3 regions of the Caballeronia sp. J97 genome follow, and region 1 is predicted to be linked to each of the others. Evidence: riboswitches for the same ligand, from Rfam matches in the RefSeq annotation. Region 1 holds a riboswitch; each other region holds the start of a gene.
The links. Region 1 has a riboswitch for cobalamin ahead of U4Y90_RS03925 (TonB-dependent receptor domain-containing protein). Riboswitches for the same ligand answer to the same signal wherever they lie in the genome.
Positions count from the first base shown of each region.

Region 2: linked by a shared signal. The riboswitch ahead of cobG (precorrin-3B synthase) and the one ahead of U4Y90_RS03925 (TonB-dependent receptor domain-containing protein) in region 1 are both predicted to bind cobalamin.
Region 3: linked by a shared signal. The riboswitch ahead of cobW (cobalamin biosynthesis protein CobW) and the one ahead of U4Y90_RS03925 (TonB-dependent receptor domain-containing protein) in region 1 are both predicted to bind cobalamin.

Region 1 covers NZ_CAJMZL010000001.1:858,432-863,501, forward strand. Annotated here, with positions in the region: gene U4Y90_RS03920 (iron ABC transporter permease) at 1-160, opposite strand, end outside; gene U4Y90_RS03925 (TonB-dependent receptor domain-containing protein) at 196-2,070, opposite strand; cobalamin riboswitch at 2,150-2,474, opposite strand; gene U4Y90_RS03930 (ATPase) at 2,737-3,105, shown strand; gene U4Y90_RS03935 (cell division protein ZapA) at 3,102-3,416, shown strand; RNA gene ssrS (6S RNA) at 3,522-3,703, shown strand; gene U4Y90_RS03945 (EVE domain-containing protein) at 3,802-4,260, shown strand; gene U4Y90_RS03950 (SIMPL domain-containing protein) at 4,372-5,061, shown strand.
Region 2 covers NZ_CAJMZL010000003.1:296,870-301,939, forward strand. Annotated here, with positions in the region: gene U4Y90_RS07985 (cobalt-precorrin-5B (C(1))-methyltransferase) at 1-404, opposite strand, end outside; gene cbiE (precorrin-6y C5,15-methyltransferase (decarboxylating) subunit CbiE) at 411-1,622, opposite strand; cobalamin riboswitch at 1,699-1,888, shown strand; gene cobG (precorrin-3B synthase) at 1,925-3,229, shown strand; gene U4Y90_RS08000 (precorrin-8X methylmutase) at 3,216-3,848, shown strand; gene U4Y90_RS08005 (precorrin-2 C(20)-methyltransferase) at 3,845-4,573, shown strand; gene cobJ (precorrin-3B C(17)-methyltransferase) at 4,561-5,070, shown strand, end outside.
Region 3 covers NZ_CAJMZL010000003.1:306,717-311,786, reverse strand. Annotated here, with positions in the region: gene U4Y90_RS08045 (cobyrinate a,c-diamide synthase) at 1-373, opposite strand, end outside; gene cobO (cob(I)yrinic acid a,c-diamide adenosyltransferase) at 379-981, opposite strand; gene U4Y90_RS08035 (cobalamin biosynthesis protein) at 1,262-1,687, opposite strand; cobalamin riboswitch at 1,790-2,047, shown strand; gene cobW (cobalamin biosynthesis protein CobW) at 2,169-3,254, shown strand; gene cobN (cobaltochelatase subunit CobN) at 3,260-5,070, shown strand, end outside.

The DNA.
Region 1 (5,070 bases):
CATCGGCGATATCGGGTGTCGATGCATGCGCGTGAAAGAGCGCGCCGAGCGCATGCGACACGGGCAACGCGACGCTGCCCATCGCGAGCGACGCGACGAGCACGACGAGCGCCGCCGCGCCGAGCGCGATCCAGATCGCGGCCGCGCGGCTCGCGTTCATCGGGCGCCCGAAGCGAGCATGTTCAATCGCGCCGCTCACGACGGATGCCAGCCCAAGGTGATGTAGGCGCCGCGCCGTGGCGTGTTGTACGAGTACGCAAGCTCATAGTCCTTGTCGAACAGGTTGTCGATGCGCGCCGTGACGTACCACGACTTCGAAATATCGTAGCGCGCCGAAAGATTCACGACGCCGTAGCCCGCGAGCGTCGAATCGTAGTCGCTCCGCTGCCCGCTCACGATCCATTCGCCGCCGACGCGCCAGCGCCCGATCGTGCGATGCGCCGTCAACGTCGCGAAGCGCCGCGCCCGTCGCGTCAGATCTTCGTTATTCGTTTCGTCGACGGGATTCTGAAACGTCACGCCCGCGCGCACATCGGTTGCGCCGAGATGTCCGGCCCACGATCCCTCGATGCCCTGCACCTTCGCGCGCCCGACGTTCTGCGCGACATAGTAGAAGCCGCCGTCGGACACATAGTCGATCAGATTCGAATAGCGCGTCTGGAAGAGCGTCACGCGCATCACGCCGAGCGCATTCGATGCGTACTGCAACGCCGCCTCGACCGAGTGACTGCGCTCCGGCTGAATCGACGGATTGCCGCTGAACGGATAGTAGAGATCGTCGAAGCTCGGCGCGCGAAACGATGCCGAATAGCTCGCGCTCGCCCTCCAGTGCGCATCGAAGTTGTACGCGTAGCCCAGATAGTAGCTGTTCGCGCCGCCGAAATCGGAATACTGATCGTGACGCAGATTCGCCTGCAATTCGTTCGCGCCGATGTGCCCCACATAGCCCGCGAACACCGAGTTCACGTGACGATCGGGCGCGCTGAACTGATCCGAATCGAGCGTCTGGTCGAGATGCTCGTAACCGAGGAGCAGCTTGTGCGCATCGCTGATTCTGAAGTCGTTCTGCCACGTGTACTGCCGGTTCTCCGAATCGAAGCGGTTCGTATAGACGCCGTTCTGCTCGATGTTCGCGCGGTCCTGCCCCTGCGCGATCGTGAAGTGCGTGGTCCAGTTGCCGGTGATCCGGCCATTCGCGAACACCGACGCCGAACGCACGCGATCGTGCGACTCGTTGATGTCGGTGGGCAGGCCGTGGGCATCGTCGAAACTGTTGATGCCGTTCGATTGCAGAAAGCGCACGCCCGCGTCCCACTTGTCGCTGAACTTGTGACGCAGCGTCGCGGCAACGCTCTCGTTCAGATAGCCGTTCGCGTTCGGATTCGCACCGGGCGCGATCGCCGGATCGATCGATGAAAAACCGTCGGTCTTTTCGCGCGAGACGTTCAGGCTGAAGGTCGTGCGGCCGTCCGCATCGAGCGCGCCGTTGACGCCCGCCGATTGCCGCTGCGTGTGGTAGCTGCCGTATTCGGCCTCGAAGTCGAAGCGTGGCGGATGCGGCTCGCCTTCCTTCGTGAAAATTTGCACGACGCCGCCGATCGCATTCGAGCCGTACAGTGCCGACACATTGCCGTTCACGACTTCGACGCGGCCGATCTGATCGAGCATCAGTTGCGATAGCTGCGCCGCGCCGAGCGACGCCGATTCGACGCGCACGCCATCGATCAGCACGAGCGATTGCGACGACGCCGCGCCGCGTATGAAAAGCCCCGAGTTCGCGCCCGGCCCGCCGTTGCGCGTGATCTGCACACCGGGCGCGAGCGCGATGAGGCCGAGCGCATCGCCGGCGTTCGAGTCGGCGATGTCCTGTTCGTCGAAGACCGATGTCTGCGGAATCGATTCGGCCAGCGCTTGCGGCGCGCGCGTCGCCGTGACGACGACGGGCGCAAGCGTTTGCGAGGTGTCGTCCGCGGCGTGGGCGGTGTGTGCAAGCGGCAAGGCGCTCACGGCGGCGACGAGCGCGCCATGACGAGAGAGGCCGTTCCTGAACGCGGCCAGTGGCAATACCATGCGTGAAGTGTCCGTTTCGCGTGAGCGCGACCCCGCTCCCCGCGAGGACGATGCGCGACCAACGCATGGCGCAATCAGCGCCGATGCGTCGAACTCCGGCCGGTATCCGGGCTGGCGACGAATCGTCTCGCCTTCCCGCGCATCGTGCGCAGTGGCGTCGACACGTTTCTTGCAGTCGATTCGAGCGACGAACCCGGTGCGATGAAATTCGACACGCTCGCGCTGCAAAAACGCGCATGAGACGACTTGCAACTTGCGTTGCGGTCGCTTACCGTTGCGGGGGCAGCACAGGTTGGCTCGTCCCCGGTTCGTCCCGCAGGACTTCGTGGACTTCGCTCCCTGTTTCCCGTTTGACTGCATCCGCGAGATCCGCGGACGCGAGCACCAAAAGTGCGGCAAGTGTAGGAGCGCGTGTCGGGACCGTCAAGGAAGGACCACCGGGCGGCGCCGGCAGACGGCCGGCGCATGACGAATCGAACGAGAATCGGCCGAGCCTTTACGAGCGTTGCCAGGCGCTCGCGTTTTCTGCACACGAATGCATGACGACATGCGCTTGATTCGAAGAATTAAGCGTGAGATCGCATGCTGTTACGTCTCGAAACGAGACAATTATCGGAAGCTCCGTTGAACCGCGCTAAAATGCGAGGTCTTTAGAGGACGCAGCACATGCTCAACGAACTCGAATCACTGTCAGGAAATATCGGCCGGCTGATCCAGATCAGCGAGCGCCACAAGCAGGCGCATCAGGCGCTGCAGGACCAGCTCGAACAACTGCGCGCCGACTATGCGAACGTGCAGGCCGAACTGGCGCAAGTGCGCGAAGAGCGCGACACGCTGCAATCCGAACGCGACTCGCTCTCCGCGAAAATCGACGATGCGCAAGTGCGTCTCAACGCGATTCTCGAAAAGCTGCCGCGCGCGAAGTCCGGGCAACATGCCGAGTCCGACAATCAACTCGATCTCCTCGAAGCCGATTCCCAGGAAGCACATGAAGCGGAATTGCACGGCGAGCATCATCAAGGAGAGAAGGCATGACGACCACGCAGATCGAAGTATCCATTCTCGGGCAGCCGTATCGTCTCGCCTGTTCGCCGGAAACGGAAGGCGCATTGCGCGAAGCCGTCGCGCGCGTCGACGCCGAGATGAACAAGGTGCGCAATGCGAGCAGCGTGCGCGGCACCGATCGCATCGCGGTCATGGCGGCGCTTTCGCTGGCGTCGGAATTGCTTAAGCTGCAGGACAGCGTGCGCCACGGCGAGGCCTTCCCCGCCGAAGAAATCCGCCGCACGATGCACTCGATGAACGAGCAACTGGGCGCCGTCATCGCGCAATACGAAGCGCAGTGAGATGCCAGCGCGTCGAGTCAATCAGCGCGCGATGTCAATCGAAAAAAGAAACCACCGAAGTGACCGGAAGAGGCTGCAGAAGGCAAACGATTGGTGTAGAGTGACGTTTCCCTGCCTGGTACGCCAAGGTCATATATTCCTTGAACCAATGCTACATTGGCACGGTTGCGGAACCTTGCAGCACGGGCGCGCGCGTCGCTAGTCCGATGTACCCGAAGTGTTGCTTACCGCGACCAATCTTGAACCGAGGTTCAGGATGCCGGCCTAGCGGCTATGGCGGGGACCTCATTCAAGAAACGGCATCGGAAAAACCGATGCCGTTTTTGTTTGCATCGTTCATTCCCTCTTTCATTGAGCATCGTCGATTTCCGCATAGCGAACAATCATGCGCTACTGGCTGATGAAGTCCGAACCGGACGAAGCGAGCATCGATCATCTCGCGCACGCGCCGAAAAAAACCTTGCCGTGGACGGGCGTGCGCAACTATCAGGCGCGCAACTTCATGCGCGATCAGATGCAGGTCGGCGACGGCGTGCTCTTCTATCATTCGAGCTGCCCGGAGCCGGGCATCGCGGGCATCGCGAAGGTATGCTCGAGCGCTTATCCCGATCCCACGCAGTTCGATCCGAAGAGCGATTACTACGATCCGAAATCGACGCAGGAAACGCCGCGCTGGATGCTCGTCGACGTGAAGTTCGTGAAGAAGACGCCGCTCATCGCGCTCGCCGCATTGCGCGAACATGAAGAACTCGCGGACATGCAGGTGCTCGCGCGCGGCAACCGGCTGTCGATCACGCCGGTGACCGAAGCGCAATGGCGATTTATTACCGAGCACCTCGTCTAACACGGAACTTACGACTTCAGGACCGCGACTAAATCCCGTCGCACGTACGCGATGTCCTGGAGTCCTTCGATGATCAACAAGAAAACCGCCGCCGCGCTCGTGCTCCTCGCGATGTCCGGCGCTGCGCTCACGTTCTCTCAAGTCGCCGCTGCGCAAACGGTGATCACTCAGCCGCAGCCTTCGGGCGTGCTGTCACTTTCGGCGCAGGCCAGCGCGCAAGTGCCGCAGGATGTGGTCAACATCACGCTCTTCTACGAGCAGGAAGCGGCCGATCCCTCGTCGCTCACCAACACGCTCAATCAGCGCGCCGAGGCCGCATTGCGCGAGGCGAAAGGCGTCGACGGGGTGACCGCCAAGAGCGGCTCGTTCACCGTGTATCCGTCCACCGATCGCGACGGCAAGATCTCCGCGTGGCGCGGTCGCACGGAAGTCGTGCTCGAGTCGCATGACTTCGCGGCGGCGTCGAAGCTCGCGGGCAAGATGAGTTCGTCGATGCAAGTGGGCAGCGTCGCGTTCTCGCTGTCGCCCGAAGCGCAGCGCGCGGCCGAGCAGAAACTCGTCTCGCAAGCCATCGACTCGTTCCGCAAGCAGGCGCAAACTGCGGCGCAGGGGTTCGGCTACAGCAATTTCACGATTCGGGAAGTGAACGTCGGACATAGCGGCGTGCAGCCGCGCCCGGTCATGATGATGCAATCGCGCGCAATGAGCGCCGATGCGAAGATGGCCGCGCCCATCGCGATGGAAGCCGGCACGACGACGGTGACCGTCGACGTCTCGGGTTCCGTGCAGATGGGGCGATAAACGTTGCCT
Region 2 (5,070 bases), on a different contig from region 1:
CGGCGCGGCACCGGATTGATCGCCGGTTCGCCGACCGCGAGCGCGAGGCCCGCGCGGGTCACCGTCCCGACGCCCGGCCCCGCGTGAAAACGCACGCCGGGTTCGTCCGACAAACGCACGCGCGCGAACACGAGCGCGCCGTGCGTAACGTCGGGATCGTCGCCCGCATCCTTGATCACGCCGGCTTCGGCCGCGGCGCTTGCGTCGCTTTCCTCGAATATGCGGCGGCAGAAAGAAAGCGTCATCGTCACGTTTCGGCCCTTCGGCAATGCGATCTCCGCGCGCTCGTCCGTCTCGCCGAGCAGCAACAGGCGCGCGGCCGCGAGACTCGTCGCGGTCGCGCAGCTTCCGGTCGTGTAGCCGCTTCTGAGCGGCGCGGCCTGTTCCGGCGTTTCTTCACGCATGGCGCGTCACGGTTTGCTCGCGTGCAGGAGCGTGATCGGCAGCGCCGGGCGCCAGGTATCGAAGCTGCCGAGCGGCTCCGCCTGCGCGACGCCGATGCGCGTCAGCTCGCCGCCGTGCCGCGCGCGCCATTCGACGAGCGCCGCTTCGCTTTGCAGCGTCACCGCATTGGCGACGAGCCGTCCGCCCTGACGCAGGCGTCCCCAGCACGCATCGAGCACGCCGGGCGCGGTCAATCCCCCGCCGATGAACACGGCGTCGGGCGCGGGCAGCCCGTCGAGCGCGGCCGGCGCCTCGCCCCTGACGAGCTGCAATGCGGGCACGCCGAGCGCATCGCGGTTGTATTCGATGAGACGCTGACGGCTTTCGTTCGCTTCGATCGCGATCGCGCGACACGCGCCGTGCGCGCGCATCCATTCGATGCCGATCGAGCCGCAGCCCGCGCCGACGTCCCACAGCAACTCGCCCGGCTGCGGCGCGAGACGCGCGAGCGTCACGGCGCGCACGTCGCGCTTCGTGAGCTGGCCGTCGTGACGATAGGCGTCGTCGGCGAGACCGGGCGTGAGCGGCGGCCCGGCGTGGCCGGCGTGCGTCCGGCATTCGATCGCGACGAGATTGAGCGCGGCGACGACGGGCTCGCGCCAGTCGTCGGCCCGCTCGTCGATGCGGCGCTCGTTGCTTCCGCCGAGGTGCTCGAAGACGGTCATGCGGCTCGCACCGAAGCCATGCGCGGTCAGGAGCGTGGCGACGGCGGCGGGCGACGCGCCATCGGCGCTCAGCACCAGCAGGCGCACGCCACGATGCAGGCTCGCGAGCAACGACGCGGCCGGCCGTCCGACGAGCGACACGCACACCGCGTCCTGCAGCGCCCAGCGCAAGCGCGCCGCCGCGAGCGACAGCGAAGACGGCGCGGGAATGACGCGCATTTCGCCTTGGGCGACTTCGCCCGCGAGGGTCGCGCCGACGCCGAAGCACATCGGATCGCCGCTCGCGAGCACGCAAATGCGGGTCTTGCCGTCGCCGCGCTCGGCGAGCACGGCATCGATAGAAAAGGGCTTCGGCCACGCGACGCGGCGCGCGGCGATGCGCGCCGGCAGCAGCGCGAGATGACGTTCGCCGCCGTGAATCGACTGGGCCTCGAGCAGCGCGCGGCGCGCGACGCGGGAAAGGCCATGCCAGCCGTCTTCGCCGATTCCCACCACGGTCAGCCAGTTCGACATGCGCGGCCTCCTTGTTGCGATTCCGATCGCATGCCCGGATGCTCGCCGGAAGCGCTCGGAGGGTCGATAAAAGCGGGCATAATACAGGTCCGTCGGCGCCCGGGGTTGCGACACCCAGGGCTTAAAAGGGAACACAGCGAAACTGTGGCTGCCCCCGCAATTGTACGCAGCGAGTCCGCGCTCCACTGCCACTGGTTTTTACCGGGAAGGCCGGCGCGAATGTCGACCTGCCAGCCAAGAGACCTGCCGACTCACCGCATTCGCGCGACGCCGACCGGGCGGGGTGTACCGGTTCGCTCATCATGCGCGAAGCCCAACGGGTCACGCTTTTGAATTCTTTCGACCGCTCAACGCTCACCGCCGCGCCGCGCGCCTGCGCATGTCCGGGCCTGATGCGCATCGTGCCCGCGCGCGACGGCGGGCTCGCGCGCCTGCGGCTCGCGGGCGGCGTGCTGAGCGCGCACGCGGCGCGGGCCGTTGCGCGCGCGGCGCGTGTCTGCGGCTCGGGCGTCATCGAAGTGACCAATCGCGCGAATCTGCAACTGCGCGGCATTCGCGACGACGCGCACGCGGCGCTCGTCGACATCGCGCTCGACGCGGGCCTCGGCCCGTCGGCGGCGGGCGGCGACGACATCCGCAACGTGATGCTGAGCCCGCTCGCCAGCGACGGCACGCGCGCGCTCGCCGCCGGTGTCATCGATGCGATGCAGGCCGATGCATCGCTGCACGCGCTGTCGCCCAAATTCGCGCTCCAGCTCGACGCCGGCGAGCGCCTCGCGATGCTCGACCATCCGCACGATCTATGGCTTTCCGCCCTCGACGACGGCGCGCGTTTCGTATTCGGTTTTGCCGGGACGATGCGACAGCATCCGCTCGGCGCGGTTGCCCGAAGCGATCTGGCGATGTTCGTCGTGGACGTGCTGCGCAGGTTTCTCGCGCTCGCCGCGCCCGACGAACCGCGCATGCGCGATCTGCTGGCGCGGATCGGCACTGCGCGTTTCGCCGAAGCCTTGCGTTTCGATGCGAACGCCGATGCATGGCATCGCGAACCCGCCGATGGATGGCTGCGCCTCGGTGCGCATGCAGAGCCGCAGCGCGCGACGTGGTACGCCGGCGCGCAAACGCCCCTCGGACGCCTCGACGCGACGCTTCTCGAAGCCCTCGCCGATCTCGCCGACACCCACGCCGAAGGCCGCCTGACGATGACGCCGTGGCAAAGCGTGCTGATATCCGGCATCGCGGCGCATGAAACACAGGTCGTGCTGCAGCGCCTGCGCGCGCTCGGCCTCGCCACCGACGCACGCGATCCGCTCGCGCGCGTCATCGCATGCGCGGGCTCCGAAGGCTGCGCGAAAAGCCGCGCCGATACCAAAGCCGATGCGCATCGGCTCGCCGCGCTCCTGCCCGCGCGTGAATCGCGCGACGAGGCACAGGTGCATGTGAGCGGCTGCGAGCGCTCGTGCGCGGCGGCGCATCCGGTTCCGGTGACGCTCTATGCAGTCGCGCCGGGCCGATACGACTTCCATCGCGACGCACGAGCCGTCGCGCGCAACCTGACCATCGAAGAGGCGGCCGAACGGATCGCCCGGAACCATGCCGAAACCTGACTACATCCGCGACGGCGCGGAGATCTATCGCCAGTCTTTTGCGACGATCCGCGCCGAAGCCGACCTCGCCGCCGTTCCCGCCGATCTGGAAAAGCTCGCTGTGCGCCTGATCCATGCGTGCGGCATGGTCGATATCGTGAGCGATCTGCGCTTTTCCGGCGGCGCGGGCAGCGCCGGACGAGCCGCGCTCTTGGCGGGCGCGCCGATCCTGTGCGATGCCCGCATGGTCGCCGAAGGCATCACGCGCGCGCGGCTGCCCGCCGATAACCGCGTGATCTGCACGCTGGGCGATCCCTCGATTTCCGAGCGCGCCCGCGCGATGGGCAACACGCGCTCGGCCGCCGCGCTCGAGCTCTGGCGGCCGCATCTCGAAGGCGCGATCGTTGCGATCGGCAATGCGCCGACCGCGCTCTTTCATTTGCTCGACATGCTCGATGCCGGCGCGCCGAAGCCCGCGCTCATCCTCGGCTTTCCCGTCGGATTCATCGGCGCGGCGGAATCGAAGGCGATGCTCGCCGCCGACAGCCGTGGCGTACCCTTCGTCGCCCTGCTCGGCCGGCGCGGCGGCAGCGCGATGGCCGCGGCAGCCGTGAACGCACTTGCTTCGGAGACCGAATGATGCGCGGACGTCTGTATGGACTGGGCGTCGGTCCGGGCGACCCGGAGCTGATCACCGTGAAGGCGCTGCGCCTCCTGAAAGCCGCGCCGGTGGTCGCGTATTTCGTCGCGAAGGGCAAGAAGGGCAATGCGTTCGGCATCGTCGAATCGCATCTCGACGATACGCAGACGCGCTTGCCGCTCGTCTACCCGGTGACGACCGAGGCGCTCGAACCGCCGCTCTGCTACGAGACCATCATCAGCGCGTTCTACGATGAAGCCGCGCTCACGATCTCGGGCCATCTCGAAGCCGGGCGCGATGTCGCGGTGATCTGCGAAGGCGATCCGTTCTTCTACGGCTCATACATGTATTTGCACGATCGTCTCGCCGCACGCTTCGACGCGCATGTGGTCCCGGGCGTGTGCTCGATGCTCGGCGGCGTCGCGGTGCTGGGCGTGCCGCTCGTGTATCGCAACCAGAGTCTGTCGGTGCTGTCGGGCGTGTTGCCGGAAGACGATCTGAAGCGTCGTCTCGAAGCGGCGGATGCGGCCGTCATCATGAAGCTCGGGCGCAACTTCGAAAAAGTGCGGCGCGTGCTCGGCGAACTCGGGCTCGATGAACGCGCGCTGTATGTCGAGCGCGCGACGATGGCCAATCAACGCATCGTTCCGCTCGATGAAGTCGATCCGATGGCATCGCCGTATTTTTCGCTGCTCGTCGTGCCGGGGAAGAAATGGCGCGCATGAGTGCTTCCATGCCGATGGCGATCGTCATAGTCGGCGCGGGCGCGCTCGATACCGCGCGGCGCATTCAGGCGAATTTTCCGGAATCGCGCATCCATGGCTTGGCCAGTCGCGTGAACGCCGACCTCGCCTATGAGGACTTCGGTGCGCATGTGCGCGCGTTGTATGCATCGGATGTGCCGATCGTTGCGCTGTGTTCCGCTGGCATCGTGATTCGCGCGCTCGCATCGTGTCTCGCCGACAAGCGCAGCGAGCCGCCCGTGCTCGCCGTCGCACCGGACGGCAGCGCGGTCGTGCCGCTCGTCGGCGGCATGAGCGGCGTGAACGTGCTGGCGCGCGAGATCGGCGCTGCCTTGCAGGTGGCGCCCGCCATCACGACGAGCGGCGAGTTGCGCTTCGGCCAATGTCTGCTTGCGCCGCCCGAAGGCTATGCGCTCGCCGATATCGAGCAAGGCAAGCGTTTCGTGTCCGACTTGCTCGCGGGAGAGACGACGCGCATC
Region 3 (5,070 bases), on a different contig from region 1:
ACGTCTGCGCCATGCCGTGCGCGCCGATCACCGCGAGCACGGGCACGTTGAATGCGGCGGCGAGATCGGCGCTGCTGGGCGTGCCGTCGAAAAGACCCATCACGCCTTCGATGAGGATCAGATCGGCTTCGCGCGCGGCCTGCGCGAGCAAGGCGCGGCACGCTTCGAGCCCGACCATCGACAGATGCAGCGAATAGACGGGCGCGCCGCATGCGCGTTCGAGAATCATCGGATCGAGAAAATCCGGGCCGGTCTTGAAGACGCGCACGTTCAGGCCACGGCGTGTGTGATGGCGCGCGAGCGCGGCCGTCACCGTGGTCTTGCCTTGATGCGACGCGCTTGCGCCGATGAAAAGAGCGGGGCAGTCGGGCATCGCGCTCAGAACTCGACGCCGCGTTGCGCTTTCACGCCCTGCTCGCGATAGGGATGCTTGACGAGCCGCATCTCGGTGACGAGGTCGGCGAGCTCGATCAACGCGTCCGGTGCGTGGCGTCCCGTCACGACGACATGCAGCATCGCGGGCCGCGCCTTCAGCACGTCGAGCACTTCATCGAGCGCCAGATATTCGTACTTGAGCACGGTGTTGAGTTCATCGAGCACGACCATCTGATACTCGCCGCTTTCGATCATGCGCCGCGCTTCGTTCCAGCCCTTGCGCGCGGTGGCCATGTCGGCTTCGCGGTTCTGCGTGTTCCACGTATAGCCATCGCCCATCGTGACGAAATCGCAATGGGCGATCGCGCCGAGGAAATCGCGTTCCGACGTATGCAGCGCGCCCTTGATGAACTGCACGACGCCGAGCTTCATGCCGTGTCCGAGCACGCGCACGGCCATGCCGAATGCGGCCGTGGTCTTGCCCTTGCCGTTGCCGGTGTTCACGATCAGAAGGCCCTTCTCGTGATCGGCGGCAGCCTGCTTTTTCTCGTGGCCTTCCTTGCGGCGCTGGGTCATGCGCAGATGCGATTCGGTATCGGTTTTCACGGGATCTCCACAGAAAGACGGCCGTATCGTACAACAGGCGGCGGTTTCGTAGCGGCTGCAACAGGGCGTTTTGGCGGGTTAATTCTGCGCTAACAGACGGTGTGCATCATGCAATCACGCCATCACCGAATTCAGGAGCAGGAAATGGACGCCTTGTACCTTTATCTGGAACTCGTCGCGCTCTGCGTGCTCGTCTGGCTTTGCCGCGACAAGTTCAAACCGGTTGTCGCGAAGCCGCCCGCCGATACGCCCAATCCGCGCACGACGGCCACGCCCGCACTCAAGTTCCGTTCGCGCAGGGCCCATGCGCCATTGCGATCGCGACGGTTACGCCACAATCGACCGTCCTTGGCACGATGAGCGTGTGCGCGTTGCCGGCCAGCAGCGCGCAAGGCTCGCATACGCCGTCGACGTTCATATGCTTCATCGCATGATGCGATATCGCGGTGCGCGGCGCTCGCGCGATTTCGTCGGCGCTGAAGAAACGCAGCGTCAGATGATGACGCTCGCAGAACGCGGACAATCCCGCTTCGTCCCGTTTCGCGTCGATGCTCGCGACGATCGCGATATCGCCGATGCCGTGCGTGCCCAGTGCGCCGCGCACCGCGTGTTCGATCGCATCGGCGCTCGTGCCCCGCCGGCAGCCGATGCCCACAGCGAGGCGCGCGACAGCGGGTGAATTCATGCGAGCGATGACGGATTCCATGGCGATCTGCGGGCGATTCGGGCGCGCTAACCTTACCACGGCGCATGAACGAGAAGCCTCGCGCGAGCGCGTCCTTTCTTGACGCTCGCGCCCGCCGGGCCTAGACTTTCACGCAGTTTTGGTGCTCGCGCGCGGATTCTCTCGCGCGCAGTTAAACGGGAAGCAGGGCGCGTTCGGTTCCATGTGTCGAACGGACGTCAACCTGCGCTGCCCCCGCAACGGTAAGCGATTCCCCGCACGCGACGTGTTTCATCGCATGTTCGGGAAGCCGGCTTCGAGGCCACTGCGCGTTACGGCGCGCGGGAAGGCGAAGCGGCGTCGTCGTCAGCCCGGATACCGGCCAGACTTTCAGAGGGGATCGCCGTCGCGGGGATGCGATGCGGCCCATGATCCATCGAAGCGTGCGTTTCCTTTTTCGTCCCGCCGCGTTGCGAAGCATCGCGCGACATGAATCGCACGCACCTGACGCCACGGAGCTACGATGCAAACCCGCAAGATTCCCGTCACGGTCGTGACCGGCTTTCTCGGCAGCGGCAAGACCACATTGATGCGGCATATCCTGTCCAATGCGCGAGGCCTGCGCGTTGCGGTGATCGTCAACGAGTTCGGCGAGCTCGGCATCGACGGCGAAATCCTGAAGGGCTGCGGCATCGGTTGCGACGATGAAGCCGGCTCGAGCGATCGCAACCTCTACGAACTCGCGAACGGGTGTCTGTGCTGCACGGTGCAGGAAGAGTTCTATCCGGTGATGGAGCAGCTCGTCGAGCGGCGCGAGCGTATCGATCACGTGCTGATCGAAACATCGGGCCTCGCGTTGCCGAAGCCGCTCGTGCAGGCGTTCAACTGGCCGTCGATCAAGAACGCCTTCACGGTCGACGCAGTCGTCACCGTGGTCGATGGTCCCGCTGCCGCGAGCGGCCAGTTCGCGGCGAATCCCGTCGCGGTCGATGCGCAACGCAAGGCCGATCCGAATCTCGATCACGAATCGCCGCTGCATGAGTTGTTCGAGGATCAGCTTTCGTCGGCGGATCTCGTCATCGTCAACAAGACCGATCTCATGGACGATGCCGCGCTGCAAAAGGTCGAAGCGCTCGTGCGTCCGGAGATTCCGCCCGAAGTGAAGATCGTGCCCGCGCACATGGGCAAGCTCGATGTGCATACGCTGCTCGGGCTCGAATCCGCATCGGAGGAGACGATTCATTTGCGCCAGGATCATCACGGCTCGGCCGACGACGAAGGCCATGCCGATCATCATCATGACGCATTCGATTCGGTCGTCGTGCATGGCAAGGTCGAATCGCGCGAGCAGGCGCTGGCGGCATTGCATGCGCTCGTCGAGCATCACACGATCTATCGCGTGAAGGGTTTCGCGGCGTTGCCGGGCGCGGCGATGCGGCTTGTCGTGCAGGGCGTCGGACGACGTTTCGACAGTTACTTCGATCGCCGCTGGCAGGCCGATGAATCGCAGGCGCAAAGCCGCTTCGTGCTGATCGGCGAAGACCTCGAACGCGACACGCTGCAGCGCGCGTTCGACGCCGCGCTCGCCGGCGCGCCCGTGCAGGCATAACGCCGATGCATCTGCTCCGCACGACGCCGGGAGGTTTCGTCGACGACACGCAGGGCGTCATGCGCATCGAGCAGACGCGCGCGCCGATCGTCGTGCTCAGTTCCGCCGACACGACGCTCGCCTTGCTCGCGAGCGTTTTTCCGCGTCTCGAAGCGGGCTTTCCGGACGTGCGGCTCGCGAATCAATCGTTCCTGCGTCAGCCTGCCTCGGTCGATTTCTATATCGACGACGTACTGCGTCACGCGCAGGTCGTGATCGTCGATCATCTCGGCGGCGAATCGTATTGGCCTTACGGCATCGAGCGGCTCGTCGCGCTCGCGAAAGAGCGCAAGCAGATGCTCGCGATGTTCTCGGGCGATCTCGCCGAAGACCCGAATCTCATCGGCAAAAGCACGGCGGATGCGGACTTTTGCCGGGAACTGTCGCGCTATCTGCGCGAAGGCGGCGCGCGCAACGCGGAGGAATTCCTGCGCACGATCGCGCATCGCGCGTTCGGATTCGGCCGCGAGCCGCAGCCGCCGAGCCCGCTGCCCGCAGTCGCGATCTATCATCCCGAGCGCGATATCGCGGCCATCGAAGACTGGCAGGCGCGCTGGACCGAAGGCGCGCCCGTCGCCGCCATTCTGTTCTATCGCGCGCATTTGCAATCGGGCAATACGGCGGTATTCGATGCGCTCATCGAGGCGCTCGAACAGGAAGGCATGAATCCGCTGCCGATCGCAATCTCGTCGCTGAAGGAAAGCGTGAGCCGCGAAGTGGTCGAACGCTTGTGCGCGGAGCATCGCGCATCGCTCGTGTTGAACACGACGGCGTTCGCGGCGAGCGTGATCGGTGATGACGAAGCATTCGAAGTCGCGGGCGATGCGCCCGTGCTGCAGGTCATCCTGAGCGGCGGCAACCGCGACGACTGGCAAAAGGACAATCACGGCCTGAACTCGCGCGATGTCGCGATGCATGTCGCGCTGCCCGAAGTCGATGGCCGCATCATTACGCGCGCGGTGAGCTTCAAGGGGCTCGCGTATCACTGCAAGCAAACGCAAGTGGATGTCGTGCGCTATCAGGCCGATACGGAGCGCGTGCGTTTCGTCGCGGAACTGAGCCGTCGCTGGTGCAAGCTGCGTCATACGCCCAACGCGAAGAAGCGCATCGCGCTCGTGCTCGCGAATTATCCGGCGAGCGAAGGGCGCATCGGCAACGGCGTGGGACTCGATACGCCCGCATCGGCGATCGGCATTCTGTCGATGCTGGCGCGCGAGGGTTATCGGGTCGGCGACATTCCGCAGCATGGCGAAGCGCTCATCGCCGCGCTGACGCAAGGCGTGACCAACGATCCCGTCGTGCGCGATTTGCGCCCTGCGCTGCAGAGTCTTTCGCTCGAAGAATATCTCGATGCGTATCGCATGCTGCCCGCCGATGCGCGCGCCGCACTGGAAAAGACCTGGGGCGCGCCGGAAAACGATCCCACTGTCAGACGCGGCCGCTTCATGATCGCGGGCTATCGTTGCGGCGAAATCTTCATCGGCATTCAGCCTTCTCGTTCGCGCGAGCGCAACGATTATGCGAGCTATCACGATGCCGAGCTCGTTCCGCCGCATGCCTATCTCGCGTTCTACTTCTGGCTGCGCGAGCGCTTTCAGATCGATGCGCTCGTGCATGTCGGCAAGCACGGCAATCTCGAATGGCTGCCGGGCAAGAGCGTCGCGCTGTCCGCGTCGTGCTGGCCCGATGCGATTCTCGGACCGATGCCGCATCTGTATCCGTTCATCGTGAACGATCCGGGCGAGGGGAGCCAGGCGAAACGTCGCGCGCAGGCGGT